DNA from 3 places in the Paenibacillus sp. FSL H7-0442 genome. Region 3 is predicted to be linked to each of the others. Evidence: riboswitches for the same ligand, from Rfam matches in the RefSeq annotation. Region 3 holds a riboswitch; each other region holds the start of a gene.
What was found. Region 3 has a riboswitch for thiamine pyrophosphate ahead of MHH57_RS04625 (ECF transporter S component). Riboswitches for the same ligand answer to the same signal wherever they lie in the genome.
Positions count from the first base shown of each region.

Region 1 (8,363 bases), 200 kb from region 3:
GATGATGCAGCGCAGCGCGCAGAGTTTCTGTCGCTGCTTAAGGATTGATCGAACATCGCAAGACGTTTATGTGATGAACAAAAAAGGGTGGTTTACGCATAGGCGTAGCCACCTTTTTTTGTTAACATCAGATATAAACGACGGGATAGCCGCCTTAAAATTACGATTAGCCTATGGATAACAGTTATTTTTATAGATAGGGGATAACGTATGGAGAATGTACATAGATCAACAGAAAAAACAACAGCTTTGCCTGAGTTGCAGTGGTTTGAAGCACCACTTGCGGACACTCAGGAGGACGTTTTGTCTCCGCTGGCTTGGGAGGAGCTGGCCTGTCGGCAAGTAGGGAAAGGAGCTGCACCCATTTTGCATCTTTGGCGGCATCCGTCAGCGCTTGTGATCGGTCACCGGGACCGCAGGCTCTCTTACGCCCCACAAGCGATGGAGCGAGTGCGCAACGCGGGAACTTCGGTATGCGTACGCCCCTCAGGTGGAGCAGCCGTCATGCTGGACAGGGGGGTGCTGAACCTGTCCTTGATCCTGCCGAATCCACAGCGGGCCATCAGCCTGCATGAAGATTTTCGGCTCATGGCAGGGCTAATTGCCGATGCGCTGGTTCCGTGGTCTGGCGAGGCGCAGACCGGAGAAATCCCCGGGTCCTTCTGTCCCGGGGATTACGATGTCAGCGTCCGGGGCCGCAAGTTTTGCGGCATTGCACAGCGACGTCAAGCCAAGGCGTATATCATCACAGCCTTCGTGATGATTGAGGGCAGCGGTGCAGAGCGTGCACAGGCGGTACAGCAATTCTATACAGAGGCAGCCGGAGATACGTCGACAGGCGTGCAGCAGCAGGATTACCCCCGGGTGAATCCAGCAACGATGGGTAGCCTGGCAGAGCTGGCTGGAGTGCCGTCTGTTGAGGCGTACACGGCATCTTTGCGCCGTGTCGTCGAGAGCCAGACAGCCATTTCACCTGCCGATAGCTGGCTGGTACAACCGGAAGGATGGACCGAACAAATGGCAGCGCTCAGAGAGCGATACGATTTGCAGGTGTAGTTTGTCTTTAGCTTAGAAGCCTATTAGTGCGTGTTCAAAAAGTCGGCTTTTCAGGACCGAGAAAGTTGGATGAAGCTAGGGACTGAGTAGCGGAGCGTAGACAGATCTACGTGAGCAACGGAAGGCCCGGCTGAATTCAAGATTCGACGTCGAATCCGCTTCTTGAATAGCTTCGTTATGGAAAGACGACTTTTTGAACAACCTCTAGAAGGGTTGCCATCTCAGCTTGGAGGCTTGATCGTAGCGTGCTTCCACTTCAGGCCAGTTAACGACATGCCACCAATCCTCAATGTATTTGTTGCGCTCGTTTTGATGCTTTAAGTAATATGCGTGTTCCCACACATCTATCGCCAGCAGCGGAATGGACTCCCATTGAGTCAGATTCTGGTGCTTTTCGGCCTGCAAAATTTCAAGCCGTCCCGCGCGCGGACTCCATACCAGGATCGCCCAGCCGCCACCCTCGACCTTTTCGGCTGCCGAACTGAATTGTTTTTTGAATGCATCGTAGCTGCCAAAATCTTTTTTAATCTGTTCAGCCAGCGGTCCGCTTGGGTTTCCACCGCCTTGAGGACTCATGATCGTCCAAAAAAGAGTATGCAGATAATGGCCTGCGCCGTTGAATGCCAGTTCGCGTTCCCAATGTTTTACGAGATCAAAATTACCTGTTTTTCGGGCTTCTTCCAGCTTCTTTTCCGCTTTATTCAGGTCATTCACATAGCTCAAATGATGCTTGTCATGGTGAATGCGCATCGTTTTTTCATCAATATACGGTTCAAGCGCATTATAGGGGTAAGGGAGCGGTGGGAGTCGATGTCCTCCAATAGGAACCGACCGGCCGATTGAGGTTTTTTCCGTTGCCGAAGGTTGAGCCTGGCTGGATTTGACGCCTTTAGTCGTCCATGTGCCTTCTCCCCTTATGCCTGCCTGACGTTCTCGAAACGCTTCCTCTGGGTAATTCTCACCCTCTGTCGCTACATGATACAACCCAGCAGCCCTTGCGATGGAGCCAGGTTCTTGAAAGGGGGTTGTCGAGATCAGGAAATATTGGCTTTCATGTGCCGCGTGTAATACAACTCCAGCGGATTTTGGCTGCTGACGCAATGCATGACTGTGCTCGCTCAGCAGACCGAGCTGCCGTACATACTCCTGTGACTGGCGGTTTGCGGTTTGTAGCAAATCGTCCAATCGACGATTTAATTCTTGTGAGTCAGGCTGAGCGTTTAATGCTGACTCTGACGATGGCATCTTTACAGATGATGATGCGTCTAATCCCCTTGACTGTTTTGGAGGTTCAGTGAATTCGTGTGTATGTGCTTGTGGGGCAGCCGACAGCTGTTTCCATTCCTGATGCCACGCTTGATCTGCCGGATCAAGTGCGCTCCGTTGCTCTTCAAGCAACTCTATGGCGGTGCGTTCCGTCTGTTCGAATACAGTCCGCCAATCATCCAGCAGCCGTACATAAGTAGGCTCCAGTTCCTCGGTAGCGGATTTAATCACTTCCACATGCCAACTTTCCTGCTGCTTCCAATGCCGAATTTCCTCCAGCACACGTAAGGGCAGGAAAGACCCATAAGTACTCAGCATCGTTTTATACCTCCCGTATCCCACTATGGCTATCCGGCGGATCTGGCAGATCTGCCCTGGATGCATACGTACCCAGTATATTCGCTGTCCTATCGGGAATATGTCTATGAACTCGCTTAATTTGGTCACATCTGTTACGTAGAACAAGAATACCATGGTAAACGAAAAAGAAGCCCAGCTACGGCACGGGTTAGTGTCCGTAGGCAGGCTTCTTCAAGGTGAAGAATTAAATACAGTTTTTTTGAAAAATAATTCTTTACTTTGTAGTCGTTTGTTTGTGGGCATCAGCGATCGTTTTCTTGTCCTCCAGCTCCTGTACACTGCTTAGAAACGTCGATACCCGCCGTAGATATTCACGGGGATGCTCTCTGAAAATAAGCTCATGTATTCCGTTTTTGACAATCCATACACTGGAAAGTGGGTTGGTTTGATTGGCAGCGAGCTTTTCCGCAATAGGATAAGGAGCCTTTTCATCCTGTGTACCATGCACAAACATGATCGGGAACGGATAGTTTTCCTTTTTAACCTCCTGATATGGAATCTGATGCAAGCTGGTGCCGTTCAAGACTGGAAACAGCAACTCCAGAATTTCCAAAGACGGATGTCTTGGCAGGTTAATTTGATTGTGAATGTTATGGTACAGCGTATCCGGCTCCAACAGGAAAGTGCTGTCCAAAATCATTGCGTCCACATCCTTGGTTTGCAAGCCCGCCTGAAGAGCGGTTCCTGCCCCCATGGAGAAGCCCCATACGATAATCTCCGACGAGCCGCGTTGCTTCGCAAGCTGGATCGCTCCGAGAAGCTGCTGGGATTCCGCTTTGCCTCCGGTTGCGACTGATTTGCTGTTTTGTGACGCGAATCCATAATCGAACATGACCACATTAAAGTTCAAACTGTGGGCATAATGCGCCAGATCATACATGGGAATCCAGCTTTCTTCGCGGTTAGCTCCATAACCATGGCTGAAAATAATCGTTTTCCGCGATTGATCCGCCGGGATATACCAGCCTTGTACCATGCGGCTACCATCCTTGGCAGGGAAGCTGACTTCCTCATAAGGCATGTTTTTGGCCTGCATCGGATTAGAGTACAGCGGCGCGACGGTAGGATTCGTAAGTACCCATGCGATGTAAGCATGCAAGGCAATAAAACAAAACAACAGAAAAAAAACGACCGACAGCAGCAGAGCAATCACAACGTGCTTGAACCGCAGCAGACGGGGATTAAAGAGTGGGGTGGACGGCTCCTGAACAGCGGTCTGTAGCTGAGAGTTGCGCTGGGATGTAGAAATCATGTAAGAGCCTCCTTATATAAAATTGATCTTCGTTTCAATAGAATTTAGGTATAATTCCACTTGAAAATGATAGTGTATATCCGTATAGATACCTATTATCGTATGATGGGGGTTATCCAAAGTCAACGCCTGAACCGGAAAAGTAAAAATGATGCAAAGAATTGTCGATGTTTGTTCTCGTTCTGTAATATGGTTGTCACAAAAACATCGGTTTACAGTAGCCGCGACTATTCTATATAATTTATGTAACCATGTTTCATAGTGTGAAACGAATATGGATACAAGAGGAGCGGTTCACGAATGGAAGACCGTAAATTAACCGTTCGCGCTGTAGAGCGTGCACTTGATATATTGCTGTGTTTTACCGCAGATTCGGATCTTGGCCTAACGGAGATTGCCTCCAAAATTGGTCTACATAAAAGCACGGTTCATCGGCTGCTGACTACGTTGGAGGATCGGGGCTTTGTCGTTCGGAATGCCGAAACGGAAAAATATCGACTTGGCTTCCGCATTTGGGAGCTATCCACACATTTGTCCCAAAGTGACGAGCCGGCGGTGTTGTTACAGCCTGCAATGGAAGGACTGCGTGACCGTCTGGGCGAAACGGTCAGCTTGTACTTACGGGACGGCAGCATGCGTATTCGCATACAAGCCGTGCAGAGCAATCAGGCGATCCGCAGGGTTGCGCCTGTGGGTGCGCGTATGCCGCTGGCTGTAGGAGCCTCCAGTAAGGTGCTGGCTGCCTTTATGCCGCCGCAGGAGCTGGAAGCCCTGCTAAGCGGGAATGAATGGCCGCCCTCGGTAGACGCGGAGGTCTATAAAGCCCAGCTGCAGGACATTCGCGAGAAGGGCTATGCGACCAGCTATGAAGAACGGGAGCCAGGGGCCGCTGCTGTGGCAGCACCAATTGTGAACCGGAAGGGACAGGTCACTGCGGCTTTATCTGTATCCGGTCCGGTCAGTCGGCTTGCACCCGAGACGCTACATGACTTTGCTCCGATTTTGATCGAAGCGGCGAAGGAAATGGGGCTTATGCTTCCGTAACAAGAATGAATGCAGTTGAAGCAAGCAAAGTGATTTGATGAGGAGCGTCTTCTTGCTAAATGAAACCTAGAAGGGTTGCCAAAGCCATAAATTTGAAGTAGTCTGATAAGGATGGCGGGATGTCTGTTATGTCCGCCTCATGTGAATAGAAGTATCGCAGTTACTGGGGGAGCCTGTAATGCCGGGCTGAGATGGAATCGTGTAAGATTCCGGACCCTTTGCACCTGATCTGGATCATACCAGCGTAGGGAAGTAATCGGCCATTGAAATGTATACGCAGCTGCTGTCTACGGTGACGCATTGGAATAGGATTATTCCACATGTGCACGGTCTGGATAGCTGCCTCGTTAGATTAGCCGGTTCCCTCGGGAACCGGCTTTTTTGCATAGATCAGCGCCACCCTGGGAATGGTTCCGGATCGGTGTGTCATTTCATCGAAACAGGAGGAATGGACAATGAAGCCGACAGAAGTAGAAGGAACAAAAGGAACAGAATTTAAATCAGCAGAAGTAAGGTTGGCAGGAACAAGGGAAGTTGGGGTAGAGAAGACAAACGGGGAGCAAGCCAGTGGGGTAACGCCCTTTCCAGGGAGCCGTAAGGTATATATTCAAGGCTCGCGGCCGGACATTGCCGTCCCAGAGCGGGAAATTGCTCTTCATCCTACACATACGCCGCAGGGCACGGAGCATCATGAGCCATTGCGTGTGTACGATACGAGCGGTCCCATGACTGACGAAGCCTATCAGGTCGATATCCGTCAGGGCCTGCCTCCATTACGGCGAGCTTGGGCACTGGAACGGGGCGATGTGGAGGCTTACGAGGGACGCGCCGTCAAACCGGAGGATAATGGACTGAAACCTGGCTCCAAACGGGAGACAGTTGAATTTCCCGGCGTGACCAACCGTCCGCTTCGTGCTTCGCAAGGTCGTACAGTGACGCAAATGCATTATGCACGGCAAGGGATCATTACGCCCGAAATGGAATTTGCGGCGATCCGCGAAGGGGTGGAGCCTGAGTTTGTACGGCAGGAATTGGCGGCTGGACGAGCCATTTTGCCTTCGAATATCAATCACCCGGAAAGTGAGCCGATGGTCATTGGGCGTCATTTTCACGTGAAGATCAATGCGAACATTGGTAATTCTGCGGTTACCTCCTCGATTGAGGAGGAAGTGGAGAAAATGACCTGGGCTGTGCGTTGGGGCTCGGATACAGTTATGGACCTATCCACAGGCCGTAATATCCATACCACACGTGAATGGATCATTCGGAATTCTCCTGTACCGATTGGAACTGTGCCGCTGTATCAGGCACTTGAAAAGGTGAACGGCGAAGCAGAAGCGCTGACGTGGGAGTTGTATCGCGATACGCTGATCGAGCAGGCGGAGCAGGGAGTGGACTATTTTACAATTCATGCGGGTGTATTGCTGCGGTATATACCGATGACGGCGAATAGAATGACGGGAATTGTGTCCCGTGGCGGGTCGATCATGGCAGCCTGGTGCCTTGCGCACCATCAGGAGAATTTTTTGTATACACATTTTGAAGAAATCTGCGAAATTATGAAAGCCTATGATGTGGCCTTTTCTCTCGGGGATGGTCTACGTCCAGGTAGTATCTATGATGCGAATGATGAAGCACAGTTTGCAGAGCTGGAAACGTTGGGCGAGCTAACGCAAATCGCATGGAAGCATGATGTTCAGGTCATGATTGAGGGGCCGGGACATGTCCCTATGCATAAAATCAAAGAGAATGTGGATTTACAAATGGAGATTTGTAAGGAAGCTCCTTTCTATACCTTGGGACCGCTCACGACGGATATTGCCCCCGGATATGATCATATTACCTCAGCCATCGGGGCGGCGATGATCGGTTGGTTCGGGACGTCCATGCTGTGCTATGTTACGCCTAAGGAGCATTTGGGTCTTCCGAATAAGGATGATGTCCGTGAGGGTGTCATTACCTACAAAATTGCGGCACATGCTGCCGATCTGGCGAAGGGCCATCCACGGGCGCAGCAGCGGGATGATGCTTTGTCCAAGGCACGCTTTGAGTTCCGCTGGCGGGATCAGTTCAATCTGTCGCTTGATCCCGAGCGGGCCTTGTCCTACCATGATGAAACGCTACCAGCAGAGGGAGCCAAGGAAGCACATTTTTGCTCGATGTGCGGCCCAAAATTTTGTAGTATGCGCATCACGCAGGACATTCGCGCCTATGCAGCGGATAAGGGGCTGAACACCGAAGAAGCAGTGGCCGCTGGGATGCGTGAGAAGGCAGAGCAGTATCGGGATGGCGGTCAGTAAAACGAATGTGTGAGTTTAGGAACGCATGAATCAAAAAAAGCCGTGGTTCTCTACAGTCGATGTAGGAAACTACGGCTTTTTGGCTTATGTAAAGCGAGTCATGCAACCGGATAAACGGCGCCTTATTTTTTACCCATTTTTTCATTCAAAATGTCCTGAAAGCTGAGCTTCTTCTCCGAGCTATCTTCTTTCTTCTGCATACTCACCGCGTTGGCACGTTGGTATTGGTGGTGAAAGGGCATCAGGGTGTGGACGGTTAAGTTCATTGTATTCATGTAGATCATTCCTCCAATTCCATATTGTCAAATTCAGATTGAGTTGCTTAGGACGTCTGTATAGGACTATTTGTATGTACTTGATGTCGCAATGCTATGTAGGTTGCTTGGTTATGTTTCAATCATTATACCCACATTTTTTCAAAGTAAAACGCTTTTGACATAAAACAGGAAGATGGTCATGTGTGTTCAAAATGCCGATTAGGAGGATGGTCGTTTTAGGGGAAAATGTGCCTAGGTCTAAAACAAGGGCTTGAGGCCCGTTTTCTTAGTTTAGTAGTCGGGATTGTGTTTTTTTGTCGAATAACCTTGTAAAAGGAGGGTTTTGCGGACTCCTCAAGTCAGGATTGAGGCAGTCTGGTGGCGAATTAAAGTGTCAAAGTTGTATTGACTTTATGTTTGGTAGTAGATACCATGAACTGGTTGTCAGCGTATTTTGACAACAAGAGTCAGCCAATCGATCTGGCGATTCATCCTTTGAAATGTTAGAGAGAGGATTAGAGCATATATGAAAAAATGTATTGCAGACATCGCATTTATTATTCTGGGTGCGTTTTTTTTCGCGCTAGCTGTTAATCTGTTTGTGATCCCGAATGAGTTTGGTGAGGGAGGTGTTACAGGGGTCACAATCATCCTGTACTACCTGTTTCAGTGGTCTCCCTCGATCGCTAATCTGGTGATTAATGGCTTGCTGCTGATTGTCGGATATAAATTTTTAGACAAGAGAACGACCTTGTACACTATCATTGCGGTCGCTTTTAACTCGCTGTTTTTACATTTAACAGTCAACTGGCGGATTGATTCGCATGA
Region 1 is NZ_CP151963.1:827,977-836,339, forward strand. It holds gene folE (GTP cyclohydrolase I FolE) at 1-48, shown strand, start outside; gene MHH57_RS03675 (lipoate--protein ligase family protein) at 211-1,056, shown strand; gene MHH57_RS03680 (Fe-Mn family superoxide dismutase) at 1,261-2,640, opposite strand; gene MHH57_RS03685 (alpha/beta hydrolase) at 2,897-3,934, opposite strand; gene MHH57_RS03690 (IclR family transcriptional regulator) at 4,235-4,978, shown strand; TPP riboswitch at 5,134-5,246, shown strand; gene thiC (phosphomethylpyrimidine synthase ThiC) at 5,434-7,278, shown strand; gene MHH57_RS03700 (hypothetical protein) at 7,401-7,553, opposite strand; gene MHH57_RS03705 (YitT family protein) at 8,062-8,363, shown strand, end outside.
Region 1: another riboswitch for thiamine pyrophosphate. It lies ahead of thiC (phosphomethylpyrimidine synthase ThiC); the one in region 3 lies ahead of MHH57_RS04625 (ECF transporter S component).

Region 2 (8,363 bases), 2.4 Mb from region 3:
AAATTTGGACAATAATTTGAGATGAGATTATAAAAATTTGGTATTTTTATATGAAAGGTGGTTATGACTTGGGACATACACCTACGATCTTAGATAAGTTTGAGAATTTTTTAAAACAAAACAATTTGACTTTGGCGCAATTTTCCGAACATTCAGGTGTTCATCAAAGAACACTTAATAATTGGATTACTAAGCATCGTCCTGTTGCTATACATCAGTTGGATCGAATCACGCTAGCCATGGGATTACCGGAAGGTTTTTTTTACGAACTATACATAGATAATTATATCATTGAGCGTTCCCCAGATTGGCGGCGAATTGAGCCGTTGTTATTTCGCTGTGCGGAACTGGACAAGTTACATGCGATCCAGCTTGTAGTGGCCCATATCATGGACAACCTCCTTTATTCCCCGAAGCTATTCGATGCGGCAGAAAAGTTATTCGCACAAGGTCAGCGTAATGCTGCTTTGTTACTCTATGAGGGGATTGCGGAAGGCGAGAAGTACCAGCACTCTGAACGCTTGGCTATCTGTCAGTATCGTCTGTTTACGATTCAGGTAGGGAACGATCAGATCCGAAATCTCAAGGCGGCTACTCGATTTGAGCCCTTTGTCGAACGTCTGGATGAAATAGATCAACTTGATGCGTTGAAGGATCTAGCGAATGTGTATCGTTCATTACACGAGTGGGATATGCTTTATGAAACAGCTCAAAAAATGAGACATAAAGCGGAAATTTATTATTCTATGAAACAACGGCAGAAGAAGCAAAAGAGTGAGGAGTCTTATATGAGGCTAAGTCGTCCCATATTTGTTTACATTACCTATGCTGATTTACTGTGTGCTAGTGTCTGTGAAGCCCAAGGCAATTATCAGCAAGCTTTACAGTTTACATACGCCTACGCAAATTTAGATTGGGTGATTGAGACGGACGAGGAAACCCGACACTGGATCAACTTGTTCGAGCATTGGGCAGTAGGTAATATCTTTGTAAATAAACTTCTGTCTGGGGATACCAGTGTGCTTCCAGATTATGTTGAATATATTGTAGCCACATCAATTACTAACGAAGATGAAAAGCTCTCAAAGCTGTTGAACATTATAATAGCGGCTAACCGATATGCAATAGATGTTGATGATGTACTCTCACGTTTTGAAGTGGAGTTTAATTCTTTTGATCCAGCATCTACTGATATGTACACACATCAAGTCGTACCAGAACACATAACGCTTTTTAAATATGAACTTGCTAAATATTACTTGAATAGAGGTAGCTACTCGCATGGCTTTAAATACTTGCTAGACGTTTTATCTAAATCATTAACCATTAATAAAGAAGCTTTTTTCATTAGGTGCATAAGACTATTTGAGAAGTTTAAAGCGTTTGCAGATGTTAAGGCTCATATGAAGTACGAAAGTTTAGTGAGCGAAGGGCAAAGAGAAAGATCGTTTTATTATTGGTAGTAGTATCCTTTTATTCATGTAGGATTAAAATCCTGTATGTAAATATTATTAATAGAAACTAGAGCCTCTGCTCCACTTTATTAGTGGAAACGGAGGTTTTTTGCATATTTTAGGGACGCCCTTATTTATGAAAACTTTTGTGATATTCTCTTTTTGTTAGGCGCATCATCCGAAAAACCAAAAAACGTCTTTTTATTCTAAAATGTGACATAGAGGAGGGGATCATACTGATGAACCAAGGTGTGACTTTACTTCGTGTCGAGAGAGCTAGGAGGAAACTGTACCAAGTCCAGAAAAAGTATGGATTTTTAACACACCCCAAAGTAATTGAGCAATCTAAAAGGTTGGATTACCTGTTGAATCATTACCAAACATGCAGATCGAATCATTAAGCTCTGGTGTATTACATGTTGCGTAATACATGATTCCAAAAACTAAAACTTGGAGGTAGTGATGTTGAATCATCGAAATTCTGTAACCCCTTTTGGATGGGAGATCAAGCAAAAACTGCTCGAGAAAAGAATGGATCAGAAAACTTTTTGTAGTACATATCATATTCCAGCTTCCAGATTGTCAAATCTCATTCATGGGACACGCAAGGCTACAAGATACAGAAAACAAGTATCCGAATTGCTCGGAATTGAAGAATAATGTATTATTTCTATTTTTGAAACGACTCTGTCTGAACATAAGTATTAATTAAAAGCGACTTATGCCATCGTGTTTCTTTTGAGATAAATAAAAATAGGATAATTCCGAATAAGATCATAAACATAATCAGTTCTACGATCGTATCGGTTATAATACTGGTCTTATATAAAGTCTCGACAACCTAAGAAGACGATCTGATTAATCATATCGTCTTCTGCTGGGTATGAAACGAGAAATTATTTAGTCAATCGAAACAATTTGCTATGATCCATACATCCCTCGATTTTTGATGCCTAGCACTACCTTTTTCTTTAATTCCTTGACCGTACCTCTAACCTGCTTTGTCTGTGTCACGGCTGAAATCACCGCTACACCATCTGCACCTGCACGTGCGACTTCCTCAACACGGTCGACTGTAATACCTCCGATCCCAACAATTGGCACATCAATTCCCGCTTTACGCATCTCATATAAAATTGCTGGCCCATGTACAGCATGGGCATCATCCTTCGAGAGGGTGGGATAGATTGGCCCGACGCCGAGATAATCAGCACCTTGCAGAATGGCTCGACGTGCTTCCTCAATGGTATGGGCAGAGACGCCTAGAATTCGATTTCCGATTCGCTCGCGGACGGTTTCGGCAGATTCATCGTCCTGACCGATGTGAACACCGTCAGCATCGATTTCAAGAGCCAGCTCCACATCGTCATTGATGATGAAGGGGACACCATCGTGGCGGCACAGTTCCTGTAGCTGGCGCGCAAGTTCGAACATAGGGATACCCGTTAATGCGCCATGGCCTTTTTCCCGAAATTGGACCATGGTTGCCCCGCCAGCCAGAGCCTCCTGCACGACCCAGCCTGGTTCCGCTAGGCAATTCACGCTTCCAAGCACCAGGTACATCTGTAGCTGGCGGCGCACCACCTCTGACAACATTCTGCCGCTCATAGAAGCATCTCCTGACGACGACGGAAGGCCCAATGATTGGTGGGCCCATGTCCCTGTCCAAGCTGCAAAGATTCCTCAATCGCCGCCTGGATGAAGGCTTTGCCATTCGAGATAGCCTCCGGTACAGACATCCCTTTCCCTAATTCCGCGGTAATCGCTGCCGAGAAGGTGCACCCAGTTCCGTGTGTATGGACAGTCCGTACTCGCTTGCCGCTCAGCTCTGTAAAGGCGGTTCCGTCAAAGAGCAGGTCAACAATCTGTTCGCTGCTCTCGCTCTCGTCAGCGTGGCCACCCTTGATCACAACGAATTCTGATCCCATACTGCTAATATGTCTTGCAGCCTCGCGGCGATCCTCCATCGTACGGATGCTGATCCCTGTCAGGGCTTCCGCCTCCGGGATATTCGGTGTAACGACCAGGGCCAAGGGGAGCAGTTCGTCCTTCAAAGCCTGCACCGCTTCCAATTGCAGCAGTTCAGCGCCCCCCTTCGCAATCATCACGGGATCGACGACGACCTTTTTCCAGCCGAACTTTCGGATCTGCTCACTCACAAGACGGATGATACCCGCATTAAACAGCATGCCAGTCTTCAGGGCATCCACTCCAAGGTCTAATCCTACAGCTTCGATCTGTTCCGCTGTTGCTTCCTGTGGCAGCGGATATACGCCGTGGACCCCTAAGGTGTTCTGTACAGTAATGGCCGTAATAGCTGACATGCCGTATACGCCAAGCTCTTGAAAGGTTTTGAGATCGGCTTGAATTCCGGCCCCGCCGCCACTGTCTGAGCCGGCAATCGTCAGTGCTCTGGGTACACGAGTGTCTGTCATCGCGCACCACCTGCTGTAGTTGTTCCAGCTTCACGGATCGTGACATGCCCCTCTAGCGAACCAGTATGTAGTTTGGCGAGCTCGTCGAGAAAGGCAATCTGGAAGCTGCCTGGCCCTAGCTCTGCGGTACGTGCTGCGGCTCGGGAAGCTGCTGCACTGTAAAATGCCAAGCCTGCTGTACCTGCGAGCAGCAGGTTGGGTTCAACAGCTGCAAAGGCACCTAACACAGAGGTCAGCAGGCAGCCTGCTCCGGTTACCTTCGTGAGCAGTACGTCTCCGCCGCTTATCATTCGTGCTTCGGCCCCATCGGTGATGACGTCTTCTTTTCCAGTGATGACAACCATTGTATTGAGCACTCGAGCAGCCCGAATTGCCAGATCGACATGGCCGCTGTCAGCACTGTCACCAGCATCTACGCCTTTAATCTCACGCGCTTCTCCAACAAGATGCGCGACTTCGGCCGCGTTGCCTCGTACCAAGGAGATTTTGACTTCATTCAGGATTCGCAGTGCAGACTCGGTTCTAAAGCTTGTTGCTCCCGCACCGACCGGATCTAGCAGGACTGGAACACCGTGTGCATTTGCTGATTGTCCAGCAATGATCATGGCATCCACCAGTTCGCGGTTCAGCGTACCGATGTTTAATACGACGGCTCCCGCTATTTTTGCCATGTCTGCTACTTCCTCGGGTGCATAGGCCATCACTGGGGAGGCACCCAATGCATACAGGCCGTTGGCGGTAAAGTTGGTGACTACCACATTGGTGATATTGTGAACGAGGGGTTTGCTATTTTGTACCTTCGTTAGGAGATCCGAATAACTTTTTTCCCATGTACTCATCATGATTATCCTCTCTATAGTTGGTGGTTTAACAGGACATTAACCGTACTTCACTCATCGAATTGACAGGCTGACTATTCCAAGACCGCTGCCTGCATCTGGACCGGCCATTCTTCCTGCTTATAAGCCATGTCCCAGAACTTATATTCCAGCTGGCAGCTCAGTATAAAATGCTCAATCATCCGCTCCCGCTCAGCAGCCGTTGCCCCTTCCGCCCAAGCATCTACACGTTCTCGGAACTTGAGTGTTGTATCATCAAGCTGGTCTCCATAAAAGCCAATCCATTCATAGAACGGATGGGACTTATCCGGCTTTACTTCATCTAGCAGCCTGCGGCCAATCTCGGCATACGTCCACATACATGGCAGCAGCACAGCCAAGATCTCGCCCAGGTTGCCCTCATGCGCAACCGTCAGCATGTGCCGGATATAGTGATGAGCCGACGGAGCGAGCGGATATCCCTGCAATTCTTCATAGGTCACCCCTGCGACAGCACAGAAATTTTGATGCGGATGAACCTCGCTGTGGAGAATAAAAGAGATTTGTTCATTAAATACATCCATGTCCTCCCGATTCGTGCATTTGGAGATTGCGATGCCGTATATCCGCATGTAGGCGTTCAAATATTCAAAGTCCTGTTTTACATAGTGAATCAGCTGTCCCCTTGTCAAACTTCCTTCAGCAATACCTCTCACAAAGGGATGCTCAAAAATCGCTTGAAAAATGCCGTCCGCCTGCCGACGGAGTTCTTGTGTAAAACTCAATTTCGCCACCTCCATAAAATTGAAGAGCAAGAAGTCCTGTAAGAATATAATTCCGGAACAACGCTAAAAAGCCGCCCCAGAAAAATGGAGCGGCTTCAACAATAGGCCCAATACGCAAAAAACGCTTGAAACCTTATATACGAAGGCTCCACTTTCCTACGCTAGTACGAACTAGATCAGGTTCAAAGGGTCCAAGATACGTTCTTGTCTCAGCCATAGCGGCTCCCCTAGTGGACTTCTATTCTTTTGACTATTACTGTACATACGTTCATACGCTATGTCAAACATGTCTATCTGGTCAAGGGCCAAACGACAGAGCTGAAGTTCGCTTCCGAGAGGGAAAAAGGCGCTGGAGAAGATCAGTTCCGTCTACACGAAGGAATTCGCGGCAGGCTCCAATGTCTAAATAATCAGCATTTATACCAATAGAGAAATCAGTACTGGGAGTGTAACGAGCGATATGACAGCACTGATGACAAAGGAGGAGGCTGTTTCTGATTCCAGGCTTTCAAAACGGGTGGCGATCATAGCAGCGACTGCTGAACCCGGGAAGGAAACGAGCAGAACTGCCTTCACAGTATCTGCAGACGACAGACCGCATAGGTAGGCGATCAGCAGCATTAATAAAGGCTGTACAATTGTTTTTAACAGTGCGATGGCAAAGGCACTTACACTAAAACTAATGTTGCGTACGCCAATGGTCACTCCGACAGCGAATAAAGCGGCCCCGGACGTAATGTCTCCGATTTGATTCAACGATTTGTTCAACAAATCCGGTGAATGGAAGCCGAACAAGGTCAAAATTACACCAATCAGTGGAACCAGCGCCAGCGGTTCTTTTAATCCATGAAGAATGGAGTCCCAGATTAACCTTCCGAGGTGACCGTTCCGTTCTTTGCCTGAATTCCTGCTGGCTACGGTAGCTATAATGGTAGCCGCCGGGTCAAGGACGGCATTGACTACGATCCCGGTAAGCGCAATCGGAATGGCGACAGCAGCGGAACCGTAGATGGCTCCAAGCACAGGAATGCCCATAAAAGCAAAGGTCGGCTGTGCCGAGTTCAAAGCAAACATGGCGGCATCCTTGACCGACTGCTTCCCCGCAAAGCGGGACAGTAGAAGGAGAACGGTAAAAAAGCCGACAATGCCAATGAACAGGGCCAGCAGGAATGGCCATTGCTCGATGAGCGCTTTCCTGTCCGTTGTCGTAATACCGATGAATAGATGCGCAGGTAGTGCAAATTTGGTAACGAGCGCATTTAGGGTTTTGGAGGAAGAGGCATCAAAGCTTTTGTAATGCCCCGCTAACCACCCTAAAATAATAACGAAAAAAATCGGCACCAAAATATACAAGATATGTCCGACACTCATAGATTGATTCTCCTTGCTTGAACTGACGTATTCTGCCTGTCTGAACAAGGCAATCTCTTTCTTAAATGGAGCATTAGTGAGGGTGATGTATTACGCTTTCCACTGCTTTGACCTTGACATATTCCGGTTTCCACATTGCATCCCGTATAGCTTGTTCAACATTTGAAATGTGTGCCTGAGCTACCTGATCCTGAATCGCTGCTTTCGCTACCGCAACCGCAACAACGTACGAAACATCACGTAATTTTTGGATATGAGGGAGCAACGCACCGCCAGGCTTATTCGAATCTACGCCATTGGCAACGGCATCTGCTGCGGCTGTAAACATCGCAGGGGTAATCCTTTTGGCTTTAACCACAATCGCACCCAGACCCAGTCCCGGGAACACAAAGGCATTGTTCGCCTGTCCAATTTCAAATTTCGTACCGTTATAAGTGACGGGGTCAAAGGGGCTTCCGGTAGCAATTAATGCCTTGCCATCGGTCCACCGTATTAGATCCTCAGGTATAGCTTCTGCAAGATTTGTAGGATTGGACATGGGCATAATGATCGGGCGTTCTACATGCTTCGCCATCTCTTTGATGATCTCTTCAGAAAAGGCACCGGCTACTCCAGAAGTTCCGATTAATATGGTAGGCTTCACCTGACGGATGACCTCCAGCAGCGGTATTTTGCCGTCATCCGACCGCGTCCATGAGCTGACTTCCTCTTTTTTACGTACATACGGTTTCTGATAATCCAGGACATCTTCCATATCGTCCGTTAACAGCCCGCGGTAATCAAAAGCCCAAAAGGACTTGAATGAATCCTCCTCCAAAAGACCATCCGCGATCATAGCGCCCCGAATTTGGTCAGCGTTACCGATCCCTGCTGCTCCTGGGCCGAAGACAAGTACCTTTTGCTCACGCAGCGGAGTCTTGGTGACACCCACCGCCGAAAGAATTGCAGCCAAGGTCACCGCTCCTGTACCTTGTATATCATCGTTGAAGGTGAGTATACTTTGACCGTATTTTCCTATAATATGGCGTGCATTTACGCTACCCACATCTTCCCAATGTAAAAGCGCCTTCGGGAATTGCGCTAACGTTTTGCTGATAAAAGTATCAATAAACTGGTTATAGGCTTCTCCGCGAACCCGTTTATGGCGGTTTCCGATGTACAGTGGATCATTCAGCAACTTTTCATTATTCGTACCTACATCCAGTACAATGGGCAGCACCCGCCCGGGATGAATGCCTGCCGCAGCCGTATACACTGCAAGTTTGCCAATAGCAATGTTAATCCCCCCGACACCCCAGTCCCCAATCCCCAAAATACTTTCGGAATCCGTCACGACGATCAGGTCCACATCCTCGCCGCTCAAACCGGAATTATAGAATGCTTGTCCAATACCGTTCGGATTATCTATCGACAAATATACGCCCCCAGGACGGTTGTACTCGTGACTGTATTCTTGAATCGCAGTTCCTACGGTCGGCGTGTAGACTACGGGCAGCATTT
Region 2 is NZ_CP151963.1:4,405,926-4,414,288, reverse strand. It holds gene MHH57_RS19395 (helix-turn-helix transcriptional regulator) at 51-1,463, shown strand; gene MHH57_RS19390 (aspartyl-phosphate phosphatase Spo0E family protein) at 1,694-1,855, shown strand; gene MHH57_RS19385 (Rha family transcriptional regulator) at 1,920-2,114, shown strand; gene thiE (thiamine phosphate synthase) at 2,376-3,062, opposite strand; gene thiD (bifunctional hydroxymethylpyrimidine kinase/phosphomethylpyrimidine kinase) at 3,059-3,889, opposite strand; gene thiM (hydroxyethylthiazole kinase) at 3,886-4,728, opposite strand; gene tenA (thiaminase II) at 4,803-5,492, opposite strand; TPP riboswitch at 5,629-5,731, opposite strand; gene MHH57_RS19360 (AEC family transporter) at 5,910-6,863, opposite strand; gene MHH57_RS19355 (NAD-dependent malic enzyme) at 6,937-8,363, opposite strand, start outside.
Region 2: another riboswitch for thiamine pyrophosphate. It lies ahead of tenA (thiaminase II); the one in region 3 lies ahead of MHH57_RS04625 (ECF transporter S component).

Region 3 (8,363 bases):
GGTCAAAAACAGTCCAGATAGCTATGATATTACACAATATATTAATGACCGGGAGTTTGTAACCAGCAGCTTATTTTGCACCTATATTCGTGGCTCGCTTGGTACGGCACTGAACGGCAAACCCAAAGAAGAGTATGCAGAATGGGTGACGCATCCTTTCGCGCTGGAGTTATCGTTTGGGCCTGTTGCTTCGGATTTACCGGATTCTGTGGTGGAGGGACTATTTGCTCCGCTGGGCTATCAAGTGGACATAGAACGAGGGGAAGCAGACTATTCTTTTCAGCTGAAAAATCGAAGCACTGTCAGATATGTCACGTTAAGTGGCCATCAGACGGTGCAGTATGCGCTACGTCAGTTATTGCTGTTGATTCCGGTGTTGGATAACTATAAGCACTACTATATCAGTGAAGAAGAGTTTGACAAGCTGAGACGTTACGGTGAAGGCTGGCTGTCAGCGCATCCGCTACGCGAGCTTATCATTCGACGCACGCTTCGTTTTACCAATCTGATTGAGCAATTTGAGCAATCTGATTGTGATGAAATAGGTATTAAAAAACATATTGAAAAGGATACTGTCCAAGCTCAAAAGGATAAGCACGAACAGATTCAACAGCCAGAACAGCCACATGAGGAAGGGAAGCAACAGCCTACAGTACGGCTAAATGAGCTGCGGTATCAAGCTATTATGGACGTAATTCGCAAGCTGCCTCGCAGACAGAAAATCGTAGATTTGGGTTCAGGGGAAGGGAAGCTATCGGCTCGGATGGCCCGAATGACGGGCGTTGAAGAGATTTGGGCGGTGGAGCCGTCTGCGTATGCACAGTTGAGAGCCGTGGAGCGTTTTAACAAGCTGGAAAGGCATGCCGATGCGATCAGTCCTACACCCATGATGGGCTCTCTCTTTTATTATGATGAACAATTGCGGGGAAAAGATGTGATGATCCTATGTGAGGTCATTGAGCATGTGGATGAGCATCGTCTGAACCGGGTGATGAAGACGATTGTAACGGAGTATCAGCCGGGCGTGCTGATCGTGACGACTCCCAATCGTGAATATAATGAAGTGTATCGTATGAATCAGCAAGAGATGCGGCATGGCGATCACCGTTTTGAATGGAGTAGAAGCGAGTTTCAGGAACGATGTGAGCAGTGGATTGTGGAAGCTCCTTATTCGGTAGCGCTGAAGGGGATCGGAGAAGAGGTCGAAGGCTTTGGACAACCGACCCAAATGGCTATATTTACGCGCAGAAAGGAGCAGAAGGAAGCATGAGCAATTCATCCAAACGTACGATTCATTTACCGCATGCTGGACTGGTTGTGTTGGTGGGGGCCTCCAACAGTGGGAAAACCACATTATTAGACAAGCTGGTGAGCGAAGGGATTCTGCTGGAGACAGAAGTGGTATCCTCGGATCATTTTCGCAAGCTGGTCGGAGATACGGAATTTATAGACTGGAGTGGACTTCCAAGACTGGAATCGGACGTACTGTTCTATGAGTATCAGCAAATGTCAGCCAAGGCGTTTGAGGCGATGGATACGATTCTGGCTATGCGATGTCGCTTGAATAAGCTGACGGTTGTGGATGCCACCCATTTGTATGCTGAGGACCGTCAAAAATATGTACAGTTGGCAGCCAAGGCGCATGTTCCTGTAATGGCTTTGGTACTGGATGTATCCGAAGCTGTGCTGCTGGAACGTGATTTAGGCAGGGAGCATCCGCGTGGCCGCCAACGGGTCAAGCAGCAGGCACAGCTGTTAAAGCGGAACCTGCGTGGGATCCGTGAGGAAGGCTTTAACGCTTGCTATATCCTTAAGGATATAGAAGAAATGAATTTTGTTCGCCGTGCGCAGCCACTGTTTCATGAGATTGGCTCAGGTATTGACATCATTGGTGATATCCATGGGTGCTACCGTGAGATGCTGGAAGTGATAGAGCGGCTAGGATATACGGAAGATACGGAAGGACTATACCATCATCCAGATGGCAGAAGACTGGTATCTGTCGGGGATGTGATGAGCCGTGGCCCCAAATCGTTACAAGCGGTGCAGTTCTGGAAAAAGCACGTGGATGCTGGACTAGCGTATATGATTGACAGCAATCATGGCTGGAAAATCGGCCGTTACCTTGATGGAAGAAAGGTGACTCTCAGTCATGGGGATGAACGATTTGCAGAGGAACTGGCCCAGTATGAACAAAAAGCGGGCAAGGCAGCGGCGGAACAGCTTAGAAGCGAGTTAAGGGATTTTCTGCTACATGCACCCTCACATCTTATTTTTGGCAGGAATGGATTGCGACACGTGGTCGTGGCTCATGCGGGGATTAAGGATCATTTTATCGGCAAACAGTCGGCACGTATTTCTGATTATTGCCGTTATGGAGATACGGAAGGACAGGATGCAGACGGAAAACCAATCCGCAAAGATTGGTTCGTAGACCATGAATCGGGAGAAATAGTAGTATGGGGACATGATCCTAGACCGCAGCCTACCCTTGTGAATCAGACGGTGAATATTGATCAGGGTGTGGTATTTGGCGGTATGCTGACCGCTTATCGTTTTCCGGAAAAGGAATTTGTCAGCGTTCCGGCACATGAGAATTATGCGAATGATCCCGATAGCCCACTTGTCCGGTGGCAGAGAAAACGGTTTTCCCCGCCGAATTTACGCAAGCTCATCGCTGGTTACAGTGTACTGACGGAATCGTATGGCGAAGTGCGCGTTCAAGGAGAATCGGTCAAAACCGCTATAGATGCCGTGTCACATGTGACAGTACCGATAGAGGAACTGGTGTATATTCCACCGACCATGAGTCCTGCTCCAGCGGTGTCTGCAGAGGAAGGTTATCTGGAGCATCCGCGTGAAGCGCTGGCTTATTATCGCGGGCAAGGGGTACAAACGATGGTGGCTGAGAAAAAACATATGGGTAGCCGGGCTATTTTGCTATTATTCAAAAACGAACAGGCCGCTGTCGAGTATGTAGGCTACCCGACATTGGGCACGATCTACAGTCGGAGCGGGAGAGCTTTCTTTGAACAAAGCCTTGGGAAGCAAGTGCTGGAAAAGCTGAATGTGGATCTACGGACTGCCGGATATTTTGAACGGAACCAGACGGATTTTGTGTTGCTGGATGCGGAAATTGTACCGTGGAATCTCAAGGCTCGGGAATTGATTGCTGCACAGTATGCGCATGTGGGTGAAGCAGCTCTGCTGGATCGCAGTAAGCTGGTAGACAAGCTGAAGCAGGCGAAGGTTGCGGGCCGAGAGGTTGGAGACTGGTTGGAGGAAATGGAACAGAAGTACGCGAATGCCGTGACGTTTCAAGAGGCTTTTCAAAAATATTGCTGGGATGTGGACGGTCTGGATGAGATTCGTATCGCACCGTTTCATACGCTGGCACACAGCGGAAAGACTTTTTTCGACCATTCTCATATTTGGCATATGGAGCAAAACCGGGAGCTGGCTGGGCTGTCTTCCCTGTTTATGGAGACAGAGTATCGCGTGATCACGGACGAAGCAAGCGAGGAAGAGGTCATTCGTTGGTGGAACGAGATGACAGAGGATGGTCATGAGGGGATTGTGATCAAGCCGGAACGCTTTTTGATGAAAAATCGGGACAAGATGATTCAGCCTGCAATCAAGGTGAGAGGCCGGAAGTATTTGCACATCATTTACGGTATGGATTATCTTGCCCCTGAGAATTTAAAGCGTCTGAAGCAGCGTCGAACGAACAAAAAGGAGCGTCATGCCCTGATGGAAGGAGCGCTTGGTATGGAAGGCGTGGAACGTTTTGTCCGCAAGGATACGGTAGATCGTATTCATGAATGCGTCCTTGCCGCACTATCTCTGGAATCAGAGCCGATTGATCCAAGATTGTAGTTTGCGAGGGAGGGATTGAGATGGAAAGGGGTACACCGTTAATTGATATTGGTGTGAACTTGATGCATCGTTCGTTTCATGCAGATCGGGAACAGGTGGTAGAGAGAGCCGCGGCTGTAGGGATTTCACCGCTGATTATTACCGGGACCAGTGTCCGCAGCAGTCGGGAAGCTTCTCAGTATGCAGCGCGTTATCCGGGCAAGCTGTATGCGACAGCTGGCGTGCATCCCCATGATGCCAAAGACTGCAGTGCAGACACGATTCAGCAGCTCCGCCAGTTGGCGGGTCAGCCGCAGGTCGTATCCATAGGGGAATGCGGATTGGACTATAACCGTGATTTTTCGCCACGTGATGTGCAGCGCCGATGGTTTGGCGAGCAAATCCAACTGGCGGGTGAGCTGAAAATGCCGTTATTTCTGCATGAACGAGATGCACATGAGGACTTTGTCGCTATGCTTCGGGAGTATCAAGGGCTTGTCGATAAAGCGGTAGTGCATTGTTTTACCGGCACGGAACAGGAATTGCGTACGTATGTAGAAATGGGACTGTATATCGGAATCACCGGCTGGATTTGCGACGAACGGCGGGGGAAGCATCTGCGTGAACTGGTCAGAGATATTCCCTTGGACCGTCTGATGATTGAAACGGATGCTCCATTTTTGACCCCGCGTAATTTGCCTGTGAAGCCTAAAGAAGGGCGTAATGAGCCCATGTATCTCGCTCACATTGCTGCTACGATAGCCGAATGTACAGGTCGAAGCATGATGGAGATCGAAATCGCGACGACGGAAACGGCTAAACGTTTCTTCGGATTATAGGATTGTCAAAGCCATAGATGTGGTATATATTATAGTGAATTAAAAAGCATTGTCGGGAGCTTGAGAAAGTCAGGCTGAGAGGGTGGCCCTTGCCACTGACCGTGAAATCTGATCTGGGTAATGCCAGCGTAGAGAAACCAAGAACACTATACAGGAATGCCGCTTTTTTTTGCGGTTGTCGATAGATTCAATGTATGTCCTAGCATTTTACCTTGATCCTGACTTGGCTGGGTATCAGTGTAGTAGTTTAGACTACTGGTTATATAAGGCATATCGACGAATGATGTTTTGTATGGTGCTTCACCTTTTACTGCGCATAAAGCTTGCCTGGAGATTCAGCTCCAGACAAGCTTTTTTTCATGGCCAAGAGGCCAACTATAAGGAAAAAGGGGAGCACGCAATAATGAATACTGCTGTAAGAGCGTCCAAAGGGTTGAAACTGACGGATATTTTGGTCACGATTGTGATCGCTGTTGTGTTCGGGTTGATCTACAAAATATGGGGACCTGCCTATGATTTGATGAAACCATTGGGTCTACACGCCGAGCAACTGATGTATGGCATGTGGTTTATGGCAGGTACGTTTGCTTATCTCATCATTCGCAAGCCGGGTGTTGCGATTTTGGCAGAGGTGGCAGCGGCAACGGTCAGTGCTTTTTTGGGAAGCGAATGGGGTATGTCCACCTTGTACTATGGCCTGCTGCAAGGCTTGGGAGCGGAGCTGTTTTTTGCGGCTTTTCTGTATCGGAACGCAAACCTGTGGGTTGCTTCGCTAGCTGCGGCTGGGGCGGCTGTCACTTCTCTGATTTTAGACTTCAGCTACGGGTATATTGATCAGCTATCGACTTGGAACTATGTTTTGTATATTGGATTTCGGATGATTGGCAGTATTGTGATTGCCGGGGTATTCGCGTTCTATCTGGCTAAGGCATTGGAGGTAACCGGAGTCACGCGAAGTTTGAGGCCTGCAACGGAACAAGATTATAAGGGGCTGGATTGATGAGCCGGGCAACCGAAGATGTGGTGGCTTCGATCACCCGGCTACGGTTGAAATTCCCCGGTGAGCAAGAGCTGCTTTTTCACAATATGTCTTTGTCTGTCCGCAAGGGGGAAAAGCTGCTGCTACTGGGACCGAGTGGATGCGGTAAATCAACACTGCTCCAAGTGTTAAGCGGTCTGATTCCACGCACGATAGAAGTGCCTATGAAATGCGATGCTGCTGTAATCCCAAGTGTCTCAGGTATTGTATTTCAAGATCCTGATACGCAGTTCTGTATGTCATATGCAGATGAGGAACTGGCTTTTGTGTTGGAAAATAATCAGGTTCCCCGGGAGCAGATGCGATCCCGTATTCGCGAGCTGCTGATACAGGTGGGTCTATCGACGGATGATATACATATGCCCATTGGCAGCATGTCACAGGGAATGAAGCAGCGGCTGGCGATTGCGTCTGTGCTGGCTATGGAGCCAGAAGTGCTTTTTCTGGATGAGCCCACGGCTTTGTTGGACGAGGAAGGCACTACACAGGTGTGGGATACCATTCGCAACATTTCGGTAGACCAGACACTGGTGATTGTGGAGCATAAAATTAATGAAATTGTCCATGATGTGGATCGGATTGTGGTGCTTTCTGCTCAAGGGGAGATCATTGCAGATGGAAGGGCCCAAGAAGTATTTCATGTGCACCGGCAGGCATTGTCCGAGTACGGCGTGTGGTATCCGGGAGTATGGAATGAAGCGTCTTCGCCACGTTGGAGTGAAGCAGTGACGCAACAGAATGGTGCGGGGACTGATGTGCTGGAGCTGGAACATTTTAGCGGCCTCCGCGGTTTAAGTTCAGTGATTTATGTGGAGCATGCGCAGGTGAAGCCTGGCGACTGGATTGGCGTGGTTGGTGAAAACGGGGCTGGCAAAAGCTCGCTACTGCTCTCCATGATGCGCTTACTTCGCACACAGGGACGTTATAGCGTGCGCGGAATTGAGGCAGGCAGTACAGAACAACTGGCAGAGCGTATCGGGTTCGCGTTTCAAAATCCCGAGCTGCAATTTGTAGCGCATACCGTACGAAAGGAACTAGAGTATTCGTTACCCAAGAGCTTGTATACCGTTGAACAGTGCCGGGAACGGGTCGATCGGATGCTCGTACAGTTCGGACTGGAGCGGCTGGACGAGCGGCATCCGTATCAGCTTTCGTTAGGCCAAAAAAGGCGGTTGAGTATTGCTACGGCTATGATTCGTGAGCCGGAAGTGCTGCTGCTCGATGAACCGACCTTTGGGCAGGATGCGCGTAATACCTTTGTCATGCTGGATATGTTGGAGCAGCTGAGAGCGGCAGGCACGGCCATTGTGATGGTCACCCATGACCCGGAAATTGTCCGTCGATATTGTACCGATACATGGCGGATTCAGAAAGGGGAACTACAGTATGAACCTGTCCTTTCCCCATCATAAAACATGGCTGCATCGCGTGAATCCGGGCCTAAAGCTCGTGATGTTTTCCATCCTGTTTGTGGTCGTTATAGTCATTCATGATCCGAATGTCATGTTTAATGTTGCGTGTGCTATGCTGTTGCTGCTTGTCTGGTCAGGCCATCCATGGAAGAGGCTGCTGCTATACGGGTCTCCCTTTATATTGGTGTTTATTTCAACTTCAACGGGTATGATGATGTTCGGCAAAGGGGTGACGACCTGGTGGACATGGGGTTTGATCCATGTGACGCAGGAAAGCTTTTACCGAGGCATGCATCTGGGCTTTCGTGCGCTGAGTATGGCTGCGGTAGGTTTGTTGTTTGGTTTAACGACTCGTCCAGTGGACCTTTTTTATTCACTGATGCAGCAATGGAAGCTCCCTCCGAAGTATGCATACAGCTTTTTGGCAGCCATGCGGTTGATGCCTATGATGGTGGAGGAATTCCAGGCATTGAGACAAGCCCACCGTATTCGAGGTTTACATCAGCATGTGTCCAAATGGAATATGTATGCCACGCTTCGCAGGTATGCGATTCCGCTACTCGCTCAAAGTATTCGGCGTGCCCAGCGCATTGCTATTGCTATGGAAGCCAAGGGTTTTACCAATGAAACCAAGCGAACGTATTATTATGCGATCGGCTATTCGGCTATAGATATTGTATTCATATTCTATTTTGTCGTCATGCTTACGCTGGCTTGGGGACTTGGGATTTGCTTTCCTTATGTAGGGGTGTGGGATGTACGTTAATTGTTGTCAAAAGGCTTTGCCCGTTTTCTGCTCTGTGGTATATTAATGCAATGGGAATTGACGGCTCGTACAGACCCGCCTGGGCTGGCGGGCTTATTACATTTTCCCTGAGAAATGGATCATCAGGAGGCCAGGTTTCATGATTACGCTGCATCAGGTAAACAAGCATTATACCACCTCAAGCGGCCAATTTCATGCGGTTCAATCCGTGTCCCTTCAAGTGGAGGAGGGGGAAATCCACGGTATTATAGGTGCCAGCGGTGCCGGTAAGTCTACCTTGCTCCGGTTGATGAATGTATTGGAAAGGCCGGATGAGGGAAATGTGGTTGTGAACGGGGAAGATCTGACTCGCATGCCGGAAAAACGTCTCCGTGAAGCGCGGCGATCCATAGGGATGATTTTTCAGCATTATCATCTTGTTCACAATCGGACGGTCAGTGGAAATGTAGCAA
Region 3 is NZ_CP151963.1:1,027,063-1,035,425, forward strand. It holds gene MHH57_RS04610 (3' terminal RNA ribose 2'-O-methyltransferase Hen1) at 1-1,270, shown strand, start outside; gene MHH57_RS04615 (polynucleotide kinase-phosphatase) at 1,267-3,876, shown strand; gene MHH57_RS04620 (TatD family hydrolase) at 3,897-4,694, shown strand; TPP riboswitch at 4,737-4,848, shown strand; gene MHH57_RS04625 (ECF transporter S component) at 5,098-5,694, shown strand; gene MHH57_RS04630 (ABC transporter ATP-binding protein) at 5,694-7,145, shown strand; gene MHH57_RS04635 (energy-coupling factor transporter transmembrane component T) at 7,120-7,911, shown strand; gene MHH57_RS04640 (ATP-binding cassette domain-containing protein) at 8,051-8,363, shown strand, end outside.